One region of the Parafrankia sp. BMG5.11 genome, then DNA from elsewhere that is predicted to be linked to it. Evidence: riboswitches for the same ligand, from Rfam matches in the RefSeq annotation. Region 1 holds a riboswitch; each other region holds the start of a gene.
What was found. Region 1 has a riboswitch for cyclic di-AMP ahead of E0504_RS13330 (transglycosylase family protein). Riboswitches for the same ligand answer to the same signal wherever they lie in the genome.

Region 2: another riboswitch for cyclic di-AMP. It lies ahead of E0504_RS36180 (C40 family peptidase); the one in region 1 lies ahead of E0504_RS13330 (transglycosylase family protein).
Region 3: another riboswitch for cyclic di-AMP. It lies ahead of E0504_RS35995 (peptidoglycan-binding protein); the one in region 1 lies ahead of E0504_RS13330 (transglycosylase family protein).
Region 4: another riboswitch for cyclic di-AMP. It lies ahead of E0504_RS04140 (transglycosylase family protein); the one in region 1 lies ahead of E0504_RS13330 (transglycosylase family protein).

The regions. Positions count from the first base shown of each region.
Region 1 is NZ_SJXI01000017.1:23,503-27,524, forward strand. It holds gene E0504_RS13320 (cell wall metabolism sensor histidine kinase WalK) at 1-100, shown strand, start outside; gene E0504_RS13325 (SDR family NAD(P)-dependent oxidoreductase) at 220-1,110, shown strand; cyclic di-AMP (ydaO/yuaA leader) riboswitch at 1,482-1,658, shown strand; gene E0504_RS13330 (transglycosylase family protein) at 1,671-2,048, shown strand; gene E0504_RS13335 (MFS transporter) at 2,365-3,927, shown strand; gene ppc (phosphoenolpyruvate carboxylase) at 3,966-4,022, opposite strand, start outside.
Region 2 is NZ_SJXI01000063.1:1,995-6,016, reverse strand. It holds gene E0504_RS36190 (hypothetical protein) at 402-830, shown strand; gene E0504_RS36185 (DUF305 domain-containing protein) at 922-1,521, shown strand; cyclic di-AMP (ydaO/yuaA leader) riboswitch at 2,321-2,448, shown strand; gene E0504_RS36180 (C40 family peptidase) at 2,683-3,579, shown strand; gene E0504_RS36175 (M56 family metallopeptidase) at 3,731-4,022, opposite strand, start outside.
Region 3 is NZ_SJXI01000062.1:119,155-123,176, forward strand. It holds gene E0504_RS35985 (LppP/LprE family lipoprotein) at 1-418, shown strand, start outside; gene mce (methylmalonyl-CoA epimerase) at 519-944, opposite strand; gene E0504_RS35995 (peptidoglycan-binding protein) at 1,189-1,959, opposite strand; cyclic di-AMP (ydaO/yuaA leader) riboswitch at 2,235-2,448, opposite strand; gene glyA (serine hydroxymethyltransferase) at 2,767-4,022, opposite strand, start outside.
Region 4 is NZ_SJXI01000003.1:163,895-167,916, reverse strand. It holds gene E0504_RS04140 (transglycosylase family protein) at 937-1,620, opposite strand; cyclic di-AMP (ydaO/yuaA leader) riboswitch at 1,627-1,874, opposite strand; gene fbaA (class II fructose-bisphosphate aldolase) at 3,405-4,022, opposite strand, start outside.

The DNA.
Region 1 (4,022 bases):
CGCCGCCGCGCACGGCGGACGGGCCGAGCACCGGCCGACACCGGGCGGCGGCGCCACGTTCCGGCTCGTCCTGCCCCGCCCCGATCCCTCTTCGTCATGAGCTGGATCGGCTCCGTTCACCGCGACCCGCCAGGCTGATCTCGGCGCGGTCGGCCGGGATCCGTCCGGCGGGCGGGACTTGCCGTGCTGGTGAGGTCTCTCGGAGCTCGTGGAGGACGTGTGGTCACCTCGGCGGTCGTCATCACGGGAGCGGCATCCGGGATCGGGCGGGCGTGCGCGGAGCTGTTCGCCGCGCGGGGGTTCGGCGTGGTCGCCGTGGACGTCGACGAGGTCGGCCTGGCGGCGCTGACCCGAGCACAGTCGCGCGCCCCGCGGCCCGCCGTGGCCCCGGCGGATCCCCGGACCGCGGCGGATGCCGGTGCCGTGACGGGGGCGGACTCCCGGCCGGCGGGCGGGCCGGAGCCGCGGATCGTCCCGATGGTCGGGGACGTCTCGGTCGAGGAGACCGGGGCCGCCATGGCGGAGCTGGCGCTCGCGAGCTTCGGGCGGCTGGACGTCGCGGTGCTCAACGCCGGGATCGGCACGACGCTGCCGTGGGAGGCCCCGGGCGCGATCGACCGGCTGGACCGGATCCTCGCCGTCAACGTGCGGGGCGTCGCGATCGGGATCCGTTCGGTGGTCCCCGCGCTCCGGGCGGGCGGTGGCGGCTCAATCGTCGTGACCGCCTCCAGCGGCGGGTTGCAGAGCGAACCGGGGAACTGGGCGTACAACGCGTCCAAGGCGGCTGTGATCAACATGGTGCGGGCCGCGGCGCTCGACCACGCCGCCCAGAACATCCGGATCAACGCCGTCGCCCCCGGCCTGACCGAGACGGCGCTGACCGCGCGCCACCGCACCGACCCGGCGTCCACCGCGGCGGTGAGCCGCCGCATTCCGATGGGGCGCTGGGGGCAGCCGGGCGAGCTGGCCTCGGCCGTCTGGTTCCTGGCCTCCGCCGAGTCGTCCTACATCACCGGAACGACGCTGGTCGCCGACGGGGGCCTGACCGCGCACCACGGGGTCGTGCCTCTGCCGGCTCCGGAGGTTGCGCTGCCGACTCCGGAAATCTGACCCGGAACGGACGAAATTACGACTCGTCCGCATCAGGGGCCTGTCAACAGGTCTGGGTGGTGCCCGGACGAACGCCGGGACCATTTCCAACTTGATGCTCGCGCAACTTCTTCCCGGTTCACGGGTCGAATTCCTGCGCCGAGGTGAGCACGTCACCCACTCTCCGTGTCACCGCTCTCGGCCATCGTGGCGGGGCGGTCACGGTGATGGGACGGTCCGTTAAAGAGGAACGCGCCTGCGCGCGTGATACGCCGTCTACGGAGAATCTTCAAGGTTTCGATGGGCCATGTGGTGCTCGCCACAGAGCCTTGGCAATTGTTGGTCCGTTGTGTGTAACGTCTGCGCCGTGCTTTCGTTCAGGAAAGCGCGCACCGGGCGACACGCCGAATCCTGCCCCGCCCGGTGAACAACAAACCTCAGGGCGGGAGCGGGGGAACCAACCTTCGGGCGTCGATCACAGACGTCCTCGGGGTGAAGTCGCGTAGCGCGACCGGGTAAATCCCAGCCCGAACCCGACAGCTAACTTCGCAGGCGTGGGGAGGGGCATCACTTTGTCCGTTATGGCTTCGCGTGCTCGTAAGACCAGTCGTTCCATCCGCCGCGGCCGTGCGCTGCTTGTCGCACCGCTCCTCGCCGCCACGATCGGCGGCGGAATCGCGATGTCACAGCCCGCCAGCGCCGCGGGTCGGCCGGACGCACACCGCTTCCTGAGCGCGGTTGTGCCCTGCGAGTCCGGCGGTAACCCCCGCGTGGTCAACGAGATCGGCGCGGGCGGCCTGTTCCAGTTCCTGCCGAGCACCTGGCGCGGCGTCGGTGGTCAGGGTCTCCCGCAGAACGCAAGCGCCGCCGAGCAGTGGAAGCGCGCGCACATCCTGTACGCGCAGCAGGGAACCAGCCCGTGGTACGCCTCGAAGAGCTGCTGGGGCCCCAAGCTCTGACCCAGCCCCCAGCCCCCAGGCTCTGACGCGGCCCGTCGAATGAATCTGACGCGGCCGTCGAATGGAGCAGACAGGTGACGGACCAGCCTGGCTGAGCCCTGGCTGAGCGTGACAGATGGTCCGTGGAACGCGATCGGTGGCCCGGGTGTCAGTGTCGACACCCGGGCCACCGGCGTTTCGGTACCACCGGCCGCGTCGCACGAGCGCGAGGAAGCACGAGCGCGAGCGCGAGGAAAAGAGACCTGCCGTACGCTGAACAGTCGTCCGCCCGCGCACCTGCGGCCGAGTTGGCGGCGGCCGGAGAGGTGGGTTGTCGATGGCCGAGCCGACCAGCCGCCGCAGGTTCGCCGTTCTCGCGATCTGCTGCATGAGTCTGCTGATCGTGGGGCTGGACGGCACCATCGTGAACGTGGCCCTGCCCGCACTGCGCCGGGATCTGGGTGCGTCGCCCGCGGGCCTGCAATGGACGATCGACAGCTACACCCTCGTCCTGGCCAGCCTGCTCATGCTCGGTGGTTCCACCGGCGACCGGCTCGGCCGCCGCCGGATCTTCCAGACCGGACTGGCCCTGTTCACCGCAGGCTCGCTGCTGTGCAGCCTCGCGCCCGGGCTCGGCTGGCTGGTGGCCTTCCGAATGGTGCAGGCCGTCGGCGGCTCGATGCTGAACCCGGTTGCGATGTCCATCATCACCAACACGTTCACCGACCCGCGGGAACGGGCCCGCGCCATCGGTCTCTGGGGCGCGGTGATCGGGATCAGCATGGCACTCGGCCCGGTGCTCGGCGGCATCCTCGTCGAGACGGTGAGCTGGCGGGCGATCTTCTGGATCAACATCCCGATCGGGCTCGCCGCGCTGGTGCTCACGCACCGCTTCGTCCCCGAGTCCCGCGCGCCGAGCCCACGCCGCCTGGACCCCGTCGGACAGCTCCTTGTGATCGCCGTCCTCTCGACCCTCACCTACTCGATCATCGAGGCGCCCGCGGCCGGCTGGACGTCCACCGAAACGCTCGTCCTGTTCGCGGCGGCGGTCGCCGCGGCGGCGCTGCTGGTCGGCTACGAGTCGCGGCGCACCGAGCCGTTGCTGGACGTCCGCTTCTTCCGCAGCGCGCCCTTCTCCGGCGCGACGGCGATCGCGGTGTGCGCGTTCGGCGCCCTCGCCGGCTTCCTCTTTCTCAACACGATCTATCTGCAGGACGTCCGTGGCTACTCGGCGCTGCACGCCGGCCTGCTGACCCTGCCGATGGCGCTGGCCACCCTGGTGGTCGCGCCCCTGTCCGGCCGGGCGGTGGGCCGCTTCGGCCCGCGTCCGTCGCTGCTCGCCGCGGGTGTCACCCTGACCGCCGGCAGCGCGGCGATGACGGGCCTGTCCCCACAGACCTCCGTCACCACCCTGATGGTCGCCTACGTCCTCTTCGGGACGGGCTTCGGCCTGGTGAACGCGCCGATCACCAACACTGCGGTCTCCGGGATGCCGCTCGCGCAGGCCGGGGTCGCGGCGGCGGTCGCCTCGACGAGCCGCCAGGTCGGCCAGTCGCTGGGCGTGGCCGTGATCGGCTCCGTCGCGGCAGCGACCGCGACGGTCGGGGCCGTCGGCGACGGCCCGGGAGTCGGGATCGACCCCACCAGCACGGCCGCCTGGTGGGCGGTGGTCGCGGCCTGCGCCGCCGTCCTCGCCCTGGGGTTCGCGACGACGGGCACCTGGGCCCGGCGCACCGCGGACCAGACCCGGTCCCGTCTCCTGACCACCCCCGCTCCCGGGCAGGCCGCCACCCCGCAGGAAGGGACCCAGCAGGTTGCCACCCCACCGGCCGCGACCCCACAGGCTGGGAACCAGCAGGCCGCCCACCCGGTGACCGCCGAACCGGAGCCCAGCCCCTGACCCACCACCCGCCCGGCCCTGCGCCCGCGCTCTGACGATCAGCCCGTGTTGCGGAGGCCGGCGGCTATTCCGTTGATGGTCAGCAGCAGGCCGCG
Region 2 (4,022 bases), on a different contig from region 1:
CCCAGAAGCCCCTGCCGGAGTCGACGAACGGGTCGCTGACCCACATCACCGGGGGACCCACCAGCCCGTCCGGCCGCGGCGCACCCGCCGGCCTGGTACCTGGCGCGGGACGGTTGCAGACGCGCGAACCGCTTCGGGCGATCGGAGGTCGGTGCGGGCACGGACTCTGCTCCCCTCTACAAGCTTGGCGGCGAACTCCCGAATCGAACTACCACTACGGAGCATAGTAGTTTTCCTTCGGAGCGCCGCCGTGTGCATGGCCTTGTCGTGGCCCTCGGCCAGCGAGCCTCGGGGAGTCATGGCTAGGTAAAAGGGCTGATGGCCCCTTCTTGGGTGGCACCTCGCGCCCCCGCGGGCGAACGGTCATGGCGGCAACAACTATCTTGCGTAGTAGGCTCTGGGTGGCGGACGCGGAAGAGGGTGACGTGACGCGCTGCGAGACACCGGCACGACACGGCGCGCTCTGGGCTCGACTCACGCTCGTGTCAGCCGTCCTGCTCGGGCTGCTGGCGATGCACGCCGGCCTGGCCGCGCAGGTGCACGCGCTCGTTTCGCCGCCCTGTGTCCAGGGAACCGACCGTGACGTTCACCCGCACTGGTCCCACTCGCACGAGCCTGGGGCCGAACCCCACGGCCACCAGGGCGTGCTCTGTTCGGCGGTGTTCCGGGACGACCCCGAACCGGTTCACGGCGGCGAACAACACGGCCTGGCGGCCATGTCCACCCCCTTCGGTGCCTCTGCCTTCACCGGGACGCGTGGCGACCCACCGCAGACGCCGCCGCCTCGGTACGTGACCGACCTGTCTGTCTACTGCGTGTGGCGGCTGTGAGCGGACCTGCGTCGGACGTCACGCACGCCTGTCGGCGCGCTCGACGACTCCGGCCTCAGATCCGTTGGCAATCCGACACCGAGGACGACTCGTGCGAAGAAGACGCCACCTTGGACTCGCCGCCGTAGCACTGGCCCTGACAGCCACGCTCGCGGCGTGCGGGGGCGACGACACCCCGACGGGCCCGTCGTCCGCCACAGCAGGGAGCAGCAGTGAGGCCAGCGACAGCGCCCACAACAACGCGGACGTGATGTTCGCCCAGATGATGATCCCGCACCACCAGCAGGCCGTGAAGATGGCGGAGCTGGCACCCGACCGGGCCGCCGATCCGGCGGTGCTCGCGCTGGCCCAGCAGATCGGGACCGCGCAAGCACCGGAGATCGAGACGATGACCGGCTGGCTTGCAGCGTGGGGCGAACCCACCGCCATGCCCGGCGCCGGCGGTCATGGCACCGACGACATGGGAATGATGTCGGAGGGCGACCTGACCGCTCTCCAGACGGCGTCTGGTCCGAACTTCGACCGCATGTTCCTGGAGATGATGATCCGGCACCACGGGGGTGCGATTGCGATGGCACGCACCGAACAGCGGGACGGACAGTTCCCCGACGCCGTGGCCCTGGCCAGGACGATCGAGTCCACGCAGACCACAGAGGTCGAGACCATGAAGGGCCTGCTCGGTACCGGATAGCCGAGCAGGGCCCTGGGGCACCGGCCGCGCGCCGGTGTCCCAGGGCACCTCGGGTCCCAGGCGCGACACTCGGCACGACGAACGCGAACGTCGGTCGCGGCGAATGACCTGACGACGAGACAGCTGACGACCGGAACAGCGGAACGGCTGGGAGACCTCGAAGTCGAGGCCATGGACCAGGTGTGGGCCGCGAGCGGCCCTCGTGGCATGGCACCAGGCCGGTGCCGGAGACCGTCCTGCCGGAGATGGTGGCCTTAACGGCCCGTTTCGGACCTGCGAGCAAGGCGACGGGGCAAGACGATCCACCCGGACTACCCGACCGTTCATCGGACACCGCGGGCCGCAGCGGCTTTGGCGGCCCCGACAGACGTCCCGTCAATCCTTCCGACAGCCACCAGTCTCGATGATCAATGTCTTTCGGTGGTGGAGAGGTCAGCACCGAGAGATCCCCTCACCCCGGGCAACTATGTCTCGTAGTAGGTGCCGAGCCTCGCGAAGGGTGGGTGGTGTCCGGACGCAGTGCGCCGAATTGCTGTCCTGATCCTCGCTGCGCGGGCCCGGGGAGGCTTGGTTGGGTGGCGGTCTGACCGCGATCTGGTGATCGAAGGCACTCCAAAGGCGCGTCTACTCCGCTCGGCGAACCTAGATCTTGCTGGAGCGGCGTGGATGTCCGTCGAAGATCTTCTGAGATCTTCCGATTGCTACCTACTATGCTCTGTAGTTGGTAGTGTGTGCATCTGCTGCAGCATCGGACCGTACGCCGAATCCTGCCCCTGGTCCGGTGACCCCTCCGACTTGCATCTGGGGCAGGAGCGGGGGAACCACGTTCCTCCGGGCGTCGCCTCCTTCGATGCCCTTGGGGTGAAGCCGAATACGCACGGGGCGTTCGGCCGGGCTCCCAGCCCGAACCCGACAGCTCACCTCGCATCACCTCGCAGGCGTAGGGGAAGGATCACCATGGTGTCTGCGCAGAGTGCGCAGCTTGATGCAGAAAGACGCCGACAGGAGGGACGCGGTCGCCACCGGGCTCCGTCCGTCCCCACAGCGTCGAGCCGGGCCAGAGCGCGGGCCCGCGCTGTCGCAGCGGTGACCACTGGCACTGTCGTGGTCTCCGGTATGGCTCTCGCTGGATGTGCGCCGGAGCCCAGCTCGGACGGCGCGTTGGACGACAGCACGAACACCACGTCACTGACGCTCGCGACCCAGATCGGGTCCCGGGTGGCAGTCGACGGCCCCGTCCAGGGTGCCGCGGGAGAGGGCGCGTCGCGCACCGTCCTTGATGCCACGACGGACATCTCTGCACCGACTCTGTCGTCCAAGATCGACGTGGGTCTGCGCGTGACGAACCCCGACGTGACTGTCAACGCGGACGAGCCTGTCAATGTCGGCTTCTCGCTGTTCAACGAGGAGACCCACGCCCCGCTGGCGGACCAGCTCATCAAGGTACAGGTCAAGCTACCCACCGGCTGGGCGACCTTCCTGCACCTGACCACCGACGAGCGTGGCTTCGCCTCCTACACGGCCCGCGTCCTCATCACCACGAACGTCACGGTGATCTTCGATGGAACGGACGCCCTCCAGTCCGCCCGCTCGGAGAACGAGGCGACGCTGCGCGTACGCCCGGCCCCGCCGCCGGTATCTGTGCAGGGCACCAGCAATGCCGTGAACGTCGAGACTCCGGCGGTCGACGTCAGCATCCCGGCCAACACGCTCGGGGAGAAAGCCGTATACCTGGCGTCGCGGCAAGCCGGTAAGCCCTACGTCTACGGGGCGACCGGGCCGTACAGCTTCGACTGCTCCGGCCTGGTGCAGTACATCTACAAGCAGCTCGGCAAGACACTTCCCCGGACCACCGACCAGCAGTACGCGGCGACAACCAGGATCGCTCAGGGCTCCGAACAGCCAGGCGATCTCATCTTCTTCGGCCAGCCCGGCGCGATCTACCACATGGGGATCTACGCCGGTGGCGGGAAGATGTGGGTCGCGCCGAAGACCGGTGACGTGGTGAAGCTCCAGACCATCTGGGCGGACTCCTACTCGGTCGGTCGGGTGACCTGAGCCGGTTCCACTGGCCATCGTGGCCCGGGCGGCTTTCGGCGGCGAGGTGCCGGTGGTCGTTGCAACCGATCCCCTAGTAGGCCAGCCGGTCTGGTCTGACTCCCACGCCGCTGTGAAGGCCATGGTGCTGCAGGCGGTCGCAGCGAGACGATCAGACGCAGTGATATCCGAGCTCATTGAGGGCGGGAACCGTGGTCATAACGAGTGGCAGGAGGAGCAGCACGGCGACGATGAGGCTGCGAGCCACGACGGCGGGACGGGACAGGGGCGGCTCCGCGGTCAAGAGACGCAGTACCCGTTGCCGTACGCCGGTGTTCGCCATGCCCAGCACGGATGCTGGGGGAGCCGCGAGCCGTAGCACTGCTTCGGCGACGACGTGGGGAGCGCTGCGCCGGGCCGCGCTGTCGTCAGCGGTGAGTTCGACGAGTCGGCGTAGCTCCTCC
Region 3 (4,022 bases), on a different contig from region 1:
GTCAGGCCCTGGCAGCTCGGCCGTCGTGGCCGGTTCGTTGAGCCTGGCGGAGGCGTCGGGCCTTGTCCGCGGCCGTGGTTACACACCGATCACCACGGACGGCTACGAGCCCACCCACGATCTCAGCGTGATCGTCGGGCGGCTGTCCACCTCGGTGGACGGCCATCCGCAGCAGGCCTTCTTCTTCCACCGCGGCCGGTTCGTCGGGACGGACGCCGTCGCGAGCGCGGGCGTGCGGTGGGTGTGGTCGACCAGCGAGGTGGTGGCGCTGCAGTACGACCTGTACCGCCCGGCGGACCCGATGTGCTGCCCGAGCGCGGGCGCGGCGAGCGTGCGGTTCCGCTGGGACGGCACGTCGGTCGTGCCGCTCGACCCGATCCCGACCAGCAAGTGGACCGCCGCCGAGAGCCGCCGCTGACCAGCGACGCAGTGCCGGTGGGACCGCCGGCGGGTGGGACCGCCGCCGCGGCCGGGCCCGGGTCAGCCCCCGGGCCCGGCCGCGCTGGTCACGCCGGAGGTCAGTGGCCCTCGGCCGCCTCGACCAGCTCGGTGAGCACCCCGCCGAGGCCCTTCGGGTGCATGAACGCGATCCGGCTTCCGGATGTCCCGTGCACCGGCGTCTTGTTGACCAGGTCGAACCCGGTGACGGTGAGCGCCGCCAGCGCCGCGTCGATGTCCGCCACGCCGTAGGCGATGTGGTGGATGCCGGGGCCCTTCTTCGCCAGGAACTTCCCGACCGGGGTGTCCGGGCGCACCGGCTCGAGTAGCTGGACGTAGGAGCCGCCCGTGTCGCCGTGGTGCACCAGCAGCATCGCCTCGCGCACGCCCTGCGCCTCGTTCGTCTCCTGATGCGCGACCTTCAGGCCGAACGCCGCCTCGTAACGAGGGATGGCCTCCTCCAGCGAGGCCACGGCGATTCCGACATGGTCGATCCTGGTCAGCACAAAAATCGCTCCTGCCTCGTGGACGGGCGGCCCTGGTCGCGTCCTGCCTGGCGGGCCAGAACTCCGAGCCTGCCCGGATCCGGCCCGGCGGTCCACTGAAGCGGCAGGTCGGCCGTGTCGGGCGCGCCACCCCCGCCCGGCCACGGGCTTGGCCACGCCGCCCGGTCGCCGCCCCGTCGCGGCCCGGCACCGGCGTGCCCGGGCCGCGACGTGGACGGCTCGACGGCCGCGCGCCGCCCCTGGATCAGGCGAACAGCCTGTCGTGGGTGAGCGGGCCCACGACGCCGTCCGGGACGAGGCCGTTCTTCTTCTGGAAGTCGACGACCATGTGGTTGGTCTGCGGACCGAACCGGCCGTCGATGGTGATCGGGTAGCCGATGGCGGCGAGCCGCTTCTGCACCAGCGCCACGTCCCAGCGGACGCCCTCGACCCCGAGCCGCATGTAGCCCGAGCTGGCGGGCGCCGGTGCCGTCGCGGCCGGTGCGGCCGGCGTGACGGCCGAGATCGTCCGGGCGCCGGTGCCGCTGCCCACCGCGGCCGCCGCCGCGGCGCCGCGGGCCAGGTACTTCACGTGCATGCCGTTCTTGTAGGCGCTCCAGGCACCGATGCCCTGGCTGGCGCATACCTGCCGTGCGGCCCAGGCGTTGACGTTCGGGTCGTAGAGGTTGCGGCTACCGACCCAGCTCGAGTGCGCGCGCATGTTGATCTGCCAGAGGCCGCGGGAGTCCTCACCGACCGTCGCGTGGGCCGTTGTGTTGCCGCCCGACTCGGCCAGCGCCACCGCGACCCAGGTGCTCAGCGGAATCCCGCGGCAGGACGGCAGGCCCGCGTTCTGCGCCGCCTGCGCGATGGTGACGTCGGAGGCGGTGGCCGCGCTCGCCGGGCCCGCGGTGAACATCAGGCCCGCCGACGCGCCGATGACGCTCGCCGCGGTGACCACGGCGGCGCGGCCTCGCCCGGGTCCCCGTCCGGAGGTGTTCGGACGGCTGGACCTGCGGTGCTTTCCATGCGACATCTAAGAATCTCGTTTCTGCTATGAAGAACAGAGCTTCTGAATGTCCGGATGGGAAATTGATCCGTACACGGATCAAAAAGTTACGGCAACGATTCGCCCGGCGAGGGAAGCATGGCTCAGTGCGCCGGCGTTCTGTCGGCGTAAAAGTATTCCGGACCTGGTGGGTCTAGATTTCCTGCGTCAACCCCGGGATGCGGGCACTGTGCGGTCGCGGCGGCTGCCCGAGGGACGGGTGAAAGGCCCGCCTGGGTGATCCAGACATGCGTGCGTACACGACGATCCTTCCCGTACGCCTGCGAGGTTAGCTGTCGGGTTCGGGCCGGGAAGCCCGGTCGGCCTTTACCGCATCTGCGGCGCGGTCGACTTCACCCCGAGGACGGCCGCCCGTGCGCGGGTGGCCGTCCGGAGGAACGTGGTTCCCCCGCTTCTGCCCTGCTGATCGCTAGGAGGGGACGACGGGCCTAGGGCAGAACTCGGCGTACGGCCCGTCGCTTGCTGCGAGCCAGGACACCGTAACGAACTACTAAGGGTAATCGCAAGTACTAATTTTCTTGTACCGACGGCGCATCCTGGTCACGATGCGTACACAGAATCGAGATCGAGACACTCCGGGCAGTAACCGGCGACGCTGCGGCGCGGGCATCCGCCCGGACGTCGCCACACCCGGCGCGGACGGCGACCGGGGCTGCGGGGGAGCTGGGCCGGGCATGCCTCGGCCCGGGCGCCTTCGTGCGCGCCCGGGCCGAGGGTGAGGGGGAGTCAGCGGTGCCGTTGGGCCGGCCGGCTGGAGGTTCCCCGCTGGGTCGGTCAGACCCAGCCGGGCATCGGGTAGGCCGACATCAGGTCCCTGACCTCGCCCGCGATCCGCTCGATGGTCGCCTCGTCCGCGTCGCCGGCGGCCTTGACGGCCTCGTCGATCCAGGCGGCGAGGGTGGGCATCTGCTCCGGACGCAGCCCGCGGGTCGTGATCGCGGCGGTTCCCAGGCGCACCCCGGACGGGTCGAACGGCTTGCGCGGGTCGAACGGCACCGTGTTGTAGTTCAGCTCGATCCCGGCCCGGTCGAGTGCCTTCGCCGCCGGCTTCCCGGCGACTCCGCGACTCGTCAGGTCAATGAGGATGAGATGGTTGTCGGTGCCGCCGGTGATGAGATCGAAACCGCGTCCGGAAAGCGCCTCGGCGAGCGCCTTCGCATTCGCGACGACCCGGTGCGCGTACTCCCGGAAATCTGGTGTCGCGGCCTCCCGCAGGGCGACCGCGACGGCGGCGGTGGTGTGGTTGTGCGGGCCGCCCTGAAGGCCCGGGAAAACGGCCTTGTCGAGTGCCGTCGCGTGCGCGGCGTCCGACATGATCATGGCGCCGCGCGGGCCGCGCAGCGTCTTGTGCGTGGTCGTCGTGATGACCGGAGCGTGCCCGACCGGCGATGGGTGGGCGCCGCCGGCGATCAGCCCGGCGATGTGGGAGATGTCCGCGACGAGCACGGCGTCGATCTCGCGGGCGATCGCCGCGAACCCGGGAAAGTCGATGGTGCGGGGGATCGCCGTCCCGCCACAGAAGATCACCTTCGGCCGGTTCTCGAGGGCGAGGTCGCGGACCTCGTCCAGGTCGACCCGCCCGGTGTCCTGGCGGACCCCGTACCGGACCCCGCGGAACCAGCGGCCGGTCGCCGACACCGTCCAGCCGTGGGTCAGGTGGCCGCCGGAAGGCAGGCCCATTCCCATCACCGGGTCGCCGGGCTGCAGGAAGGCCAGGTAGACCGCGAGGTTGGCGGGGGAGCCGGAATACGGCTGGACGTTCGCGTGCTCGACGCCGAACAGCGACTTCGCCCGGTCGATCGCCAGCGTCTCGATCGGGTCGATGACCTGCTGGCCCTCGTAGTAGCGCTTGCCGGGGTAGCCCTCGGAGTACTTGTTCGTCAGCACCGAGCCGGACGCCTCCAGCACGGCGGTGGAGACGTAGTTCTCGGACGCGATCAGGCGGATCTTCTCGTACTGCCGCCGGGCCTCGGCCTCGACGAGGCCGCCGATCTCCGGATCGGCGGCGGTCAGGTGGGTCATCGCGGGCT
Region 4 (4,022 bases), on a different contig from region 1:
TCGCGTCTGGACGGCTCCTCGAAAGTATTTTTGTCGTTCGTTTGTAGTTTTTTCCTAGATAATTACGTTTTGTATATCTAACATGACTATATGTAGGTTGATGGGGTTGTGGGCCCGGGGGCACGGGGCGCGGCGGAGGGAGGACCTGCACGGGCGACGGGATCGGGCTGGCCGTCCGCGGCGGGCGTGTCCCGGCCTGTGTGGGACACGCCCGCCCGCCGGGATCACCGGCGTGGACGGCTCCTCCTGCGGCCTGGGCCGGAGGAGATCATGCGGCGGGCTCGACCTAGCAGAGTCGGCGGCGGATCACGCGCCGCGGCGACTTGGCTGTCGGAGGGTTCGTCCGATCATCGGGTGGATCACGGATGAGAACACGGCCCCCGGCATCGGGACTTCGACGCCGGCTTGCCGCCTGAGTCCGTACCGCCTCCCGTGCCGCGCGGATCGTTGGGGCGATCCGCGCACCGGCCCCCGCCCGCACGGCGGGGTCTGCCCCGTGCGGGCGGGTCATACGGTCCTGGCGCCGGCGGGTCTTCGCCGCGGACGAACCGGGGCGACGCAGAGTGCCGAGCTCGTGCTGGTGGGGGAATCGCGGTTGCGACAGCACGTGGTCGGCCGCGGGCGGGATGTCCGGAGACACACCGGCTGGGCGGAGTTGGAACACGGATGATTCGCCGGCGCCCGGTTCGAGGGCCTGAGTCCATGGAGGGATGGCTCACCGCGACGGGCGCGGGTGGGATGCCTCGTCCGGGGGAAGGACGCCTTGCGAAGGGGGCTCGACCGGTGCGTGGGGGCCACCGCGACCGGACGGCGGCGTGGGGGCGGCCGTCAGGAGGGTGCGGTGGGTCGGTTCAGGCCAGCGGGGGAGCGGGCGCCGCGTGCGGCGGTGGCCGTCAGACGGCCCGGCTGGTGACCGAGTGCGCCGGTCGGCAGACGTCAGCCGAAGGTGGCCGCCCAGGTCTGCGGACCCAGGACGCCGTCCACCACGAGGCCGCGTGCGGCCTGGAAGTCACGCGCCGCGGCCGCGGACCGTGGTCCGTAGCTGCCGTCGACCGTGAGGGGGTAGCCGAGGGAGGTCATCTTGGCCTGCCAGGAGCGGACTTCGTCGCTGACCTGGTTGACCATCGACGCGGTGTATGTCCGCGTCAGGTTCGGGACGCCCGCGGCTGCGGGCTGGGCGACCAGCGAGGTGCGCTCGGCCGCTCTGGACGCCTGGACCCCGGCGCCTGATGACGACGCGCCGGGCAGGAGCTGCTCGGAGCCCATTCCGCTCCCGCAGACCGGCCACTGGCCGAACCCGGAACGGAGTGCGAGTTGCAGTGCCGCTGCGTCCTGCACGGCGGGCGGAGCCGTGTGTGGCAGCCCCGAGTAGCCGAGGCTGCGCCAGGTGCCTGGCGAGAACTGGTAAGCGCCATAGTAGCCGTTACCGGTGTTCGTCGTGTAGTTACCGCCGGACTCGCATTGCCGTAGACCTTCCCAGGTCGTGGCGGCGTTGGCCGGCTGGCTCAGGGCGAGTGTTCCGCCGACCGCCGCGGCGATGACGGGGACGGAGACGAGAGTGCGGGCCCGGCTGCGGGTACTGCTGCGGCGTTGTCGGCCACTGGTACGTGCGTCGGACATGCGTGAGTTTTCCTTCCCCACGCCTGCGAGGTGAGCTGTCGGGTTCGGGCAGGGAAAAAGCCCGGCCGCCAAGTCAGGAACTCCGGAAATCCTGTGCCTTCGGCAACGGAGGACAAGCTTCCTCCTCGTGCCGTCGGCGTTAGCGGCTTCACCCCAAGGTCCCCAGAATCGGCGACCGGGTATTGGTTCCCCCGCTCCTGCCATCGGGTTTCTGTTTCCAACGGATGGGGGCAGGGATTCGGCGTGCCACCCGTCGGGTGCCCGGCCTGTCTCCGGGCACGGCGAAGACCATAACCACGCCGTCAGGTCGAATGACAAGCACTGAATGCCTCGGGTGAAAAAGAGCACACCGTCCGGTGGCTGCTTGAGGTTTGATCACGGTGCTGGTATCGCGCGCGCATGCGCGCTCATTAACTTGGCGACCGCGTCGTGGAGGGTGGTTCGTACCGACAGATCACACTGGTGAAAGATCGTTACCATTGGGCGTGCTGTCGGCAATCAAGCCGAATATGCGAGAAGGCTACCCGCGGCCGGCCAGGCCGTCATCAAGCAGCTAGAAAATTCATATCGTCGTGCTGATACCAGCCCGCATGCCGTGATGTGTGAGAAACGCAACTGTAACTATGAGTTAACTTGTTGGGGTGTTTCTGTGACTGCTTGCGGGGTGGTGGCGTCCCTCGGGGTCGGGTCGGTACGTCCCATTCGTCCCTCGGATCGATCTTGGCTGAGGTGGGTCCGTGTGTGTCTCTCGCTCGTGATCGGGCGATCGCGTGGGCTGTCTGGTGCCTCTCTGCGTGCCCCGAAGTAGCCCCGTTCGGGCGGGAATCCGAGCTGTCCCGCGGGCCCACGGGCGGGGCGGCTCGCGGTTCGGCCACGGCGTGCGTCTCGGGGCGGGCCGGAAGAGGTATCACCGGGGCGCACGAACGGGTGCGCTCGGGTCACCGCGGCAGCAGCGTTCGGCGCGCGGCCGCATGTGTCGGCATGTGTCGGGTAGGACGCATCGGGGCCGCTGAGACACATAGGAGCCCACGCGAACGCTGCGTCCGGTGTGGACTCCGATGGGTCGTGCGCGTGGTCTCGGCAGGCTTTACCCGATCCGCAACCCATGAGGGGCCTGTGGTGGGCTGTGGGCTTCGGAGTGTCCTGGGTTGGTATGGGCGCCGATGTCGCGCCGACCGCCCGCACGATCTTCATGAGGCCTCGCCGGGCGGGTGACGCCTCGCGTCCACATCGAGGGTGCGCTTCCGCATGGATAGGAGCGGGTGCACACTCTGTTCCGAGTTGGCGCCGTGTGCTCCGCTGGGCACCGCGCGCCCACGATAGCTTTGTGTGCCTATTTGGGCACTATGCGTCCCGGGTGTCATTGGGTGTCCGGATGGCACTGAGCGTCCCGGATGGCACTGGGCGTCCCGGGCGGCATCGGGCGGCACCGGGTGTCGGGCGGCACCGGGCGAGGGGCCCCGTCCCGGGTAAACGGTGCGTGTCCCGACAGGTACCTCATTGTTCCCGGGGAATGTGGTCCCCCGGGCGTGCGGCGCTCAGGGGGTTCCGGTGCCGCCCTCCGCGGCCGCGGACGCTCGGCCGACCGAAGAGCAATGAGGAGACACGGCGTCGAGACATAGGGAGAGCGGAGCCATGGGGAGAACAGTGCCATGTGCGGCCGAGGGCCACAGCCCGGGACACATGGACTCCGCGGGGCATAGATGTACTCCCGGGGACAGGCGTCCCCGGGAGGGAGAGGAACGGATCAGGTGACCGTCGGGCCGTGAACCGGACGAGGCTGGTCAGACCCCGATCGACCGGCCGGCGGACCGCAGGTCGTCACAGGCCTGGGCGACCCGGGCGGCCATGGCGGTTTCGGCGGCCTTGCCGTAGGTGCGCGGGTCGTAGGCCTTCTTGACCCCGACCTCACCGTCCACCTTGAGGACACCGTCGTAGTTGCGGAGCATGTGGTCGACGATCGGCCGGGTGAACGCGTACTGGGTGTCGGTGTCCACGTTCATCTTGATGACGCCGTAGTCGAGCGTTTCGCGGATCTCGGAGAGGTCCGACCCACTGCCGCCGTGGAAGACCAGGTTGAACGGCTTCGCGTCGGCGGCCAGGCCGAGCTTCTCGGCCACGTGCTGCTGACCCTCGCGCAGGATCGAGGGTCGGAGCTTGACGTTCCCCGGCTTGTAGACGCCGTGCACGTTGCCGAACGTCGCGGCCAGCATGTAGCTGCCCTTTTCTCCGGTGCCGAGAACCTCGGCGGTGCGGAACATGTCGCCGGGGGTGGTGTAGAGCTTCTCGTCGATGGCGCCTACGACGCCGTCCTCCTCACCACCGACGACACCGATTTCGACTTCCAGCACGATGCGCGCCGCGCGACAGTCGGCGAGCAGCTCGTCGGCAATCTTGAGGTT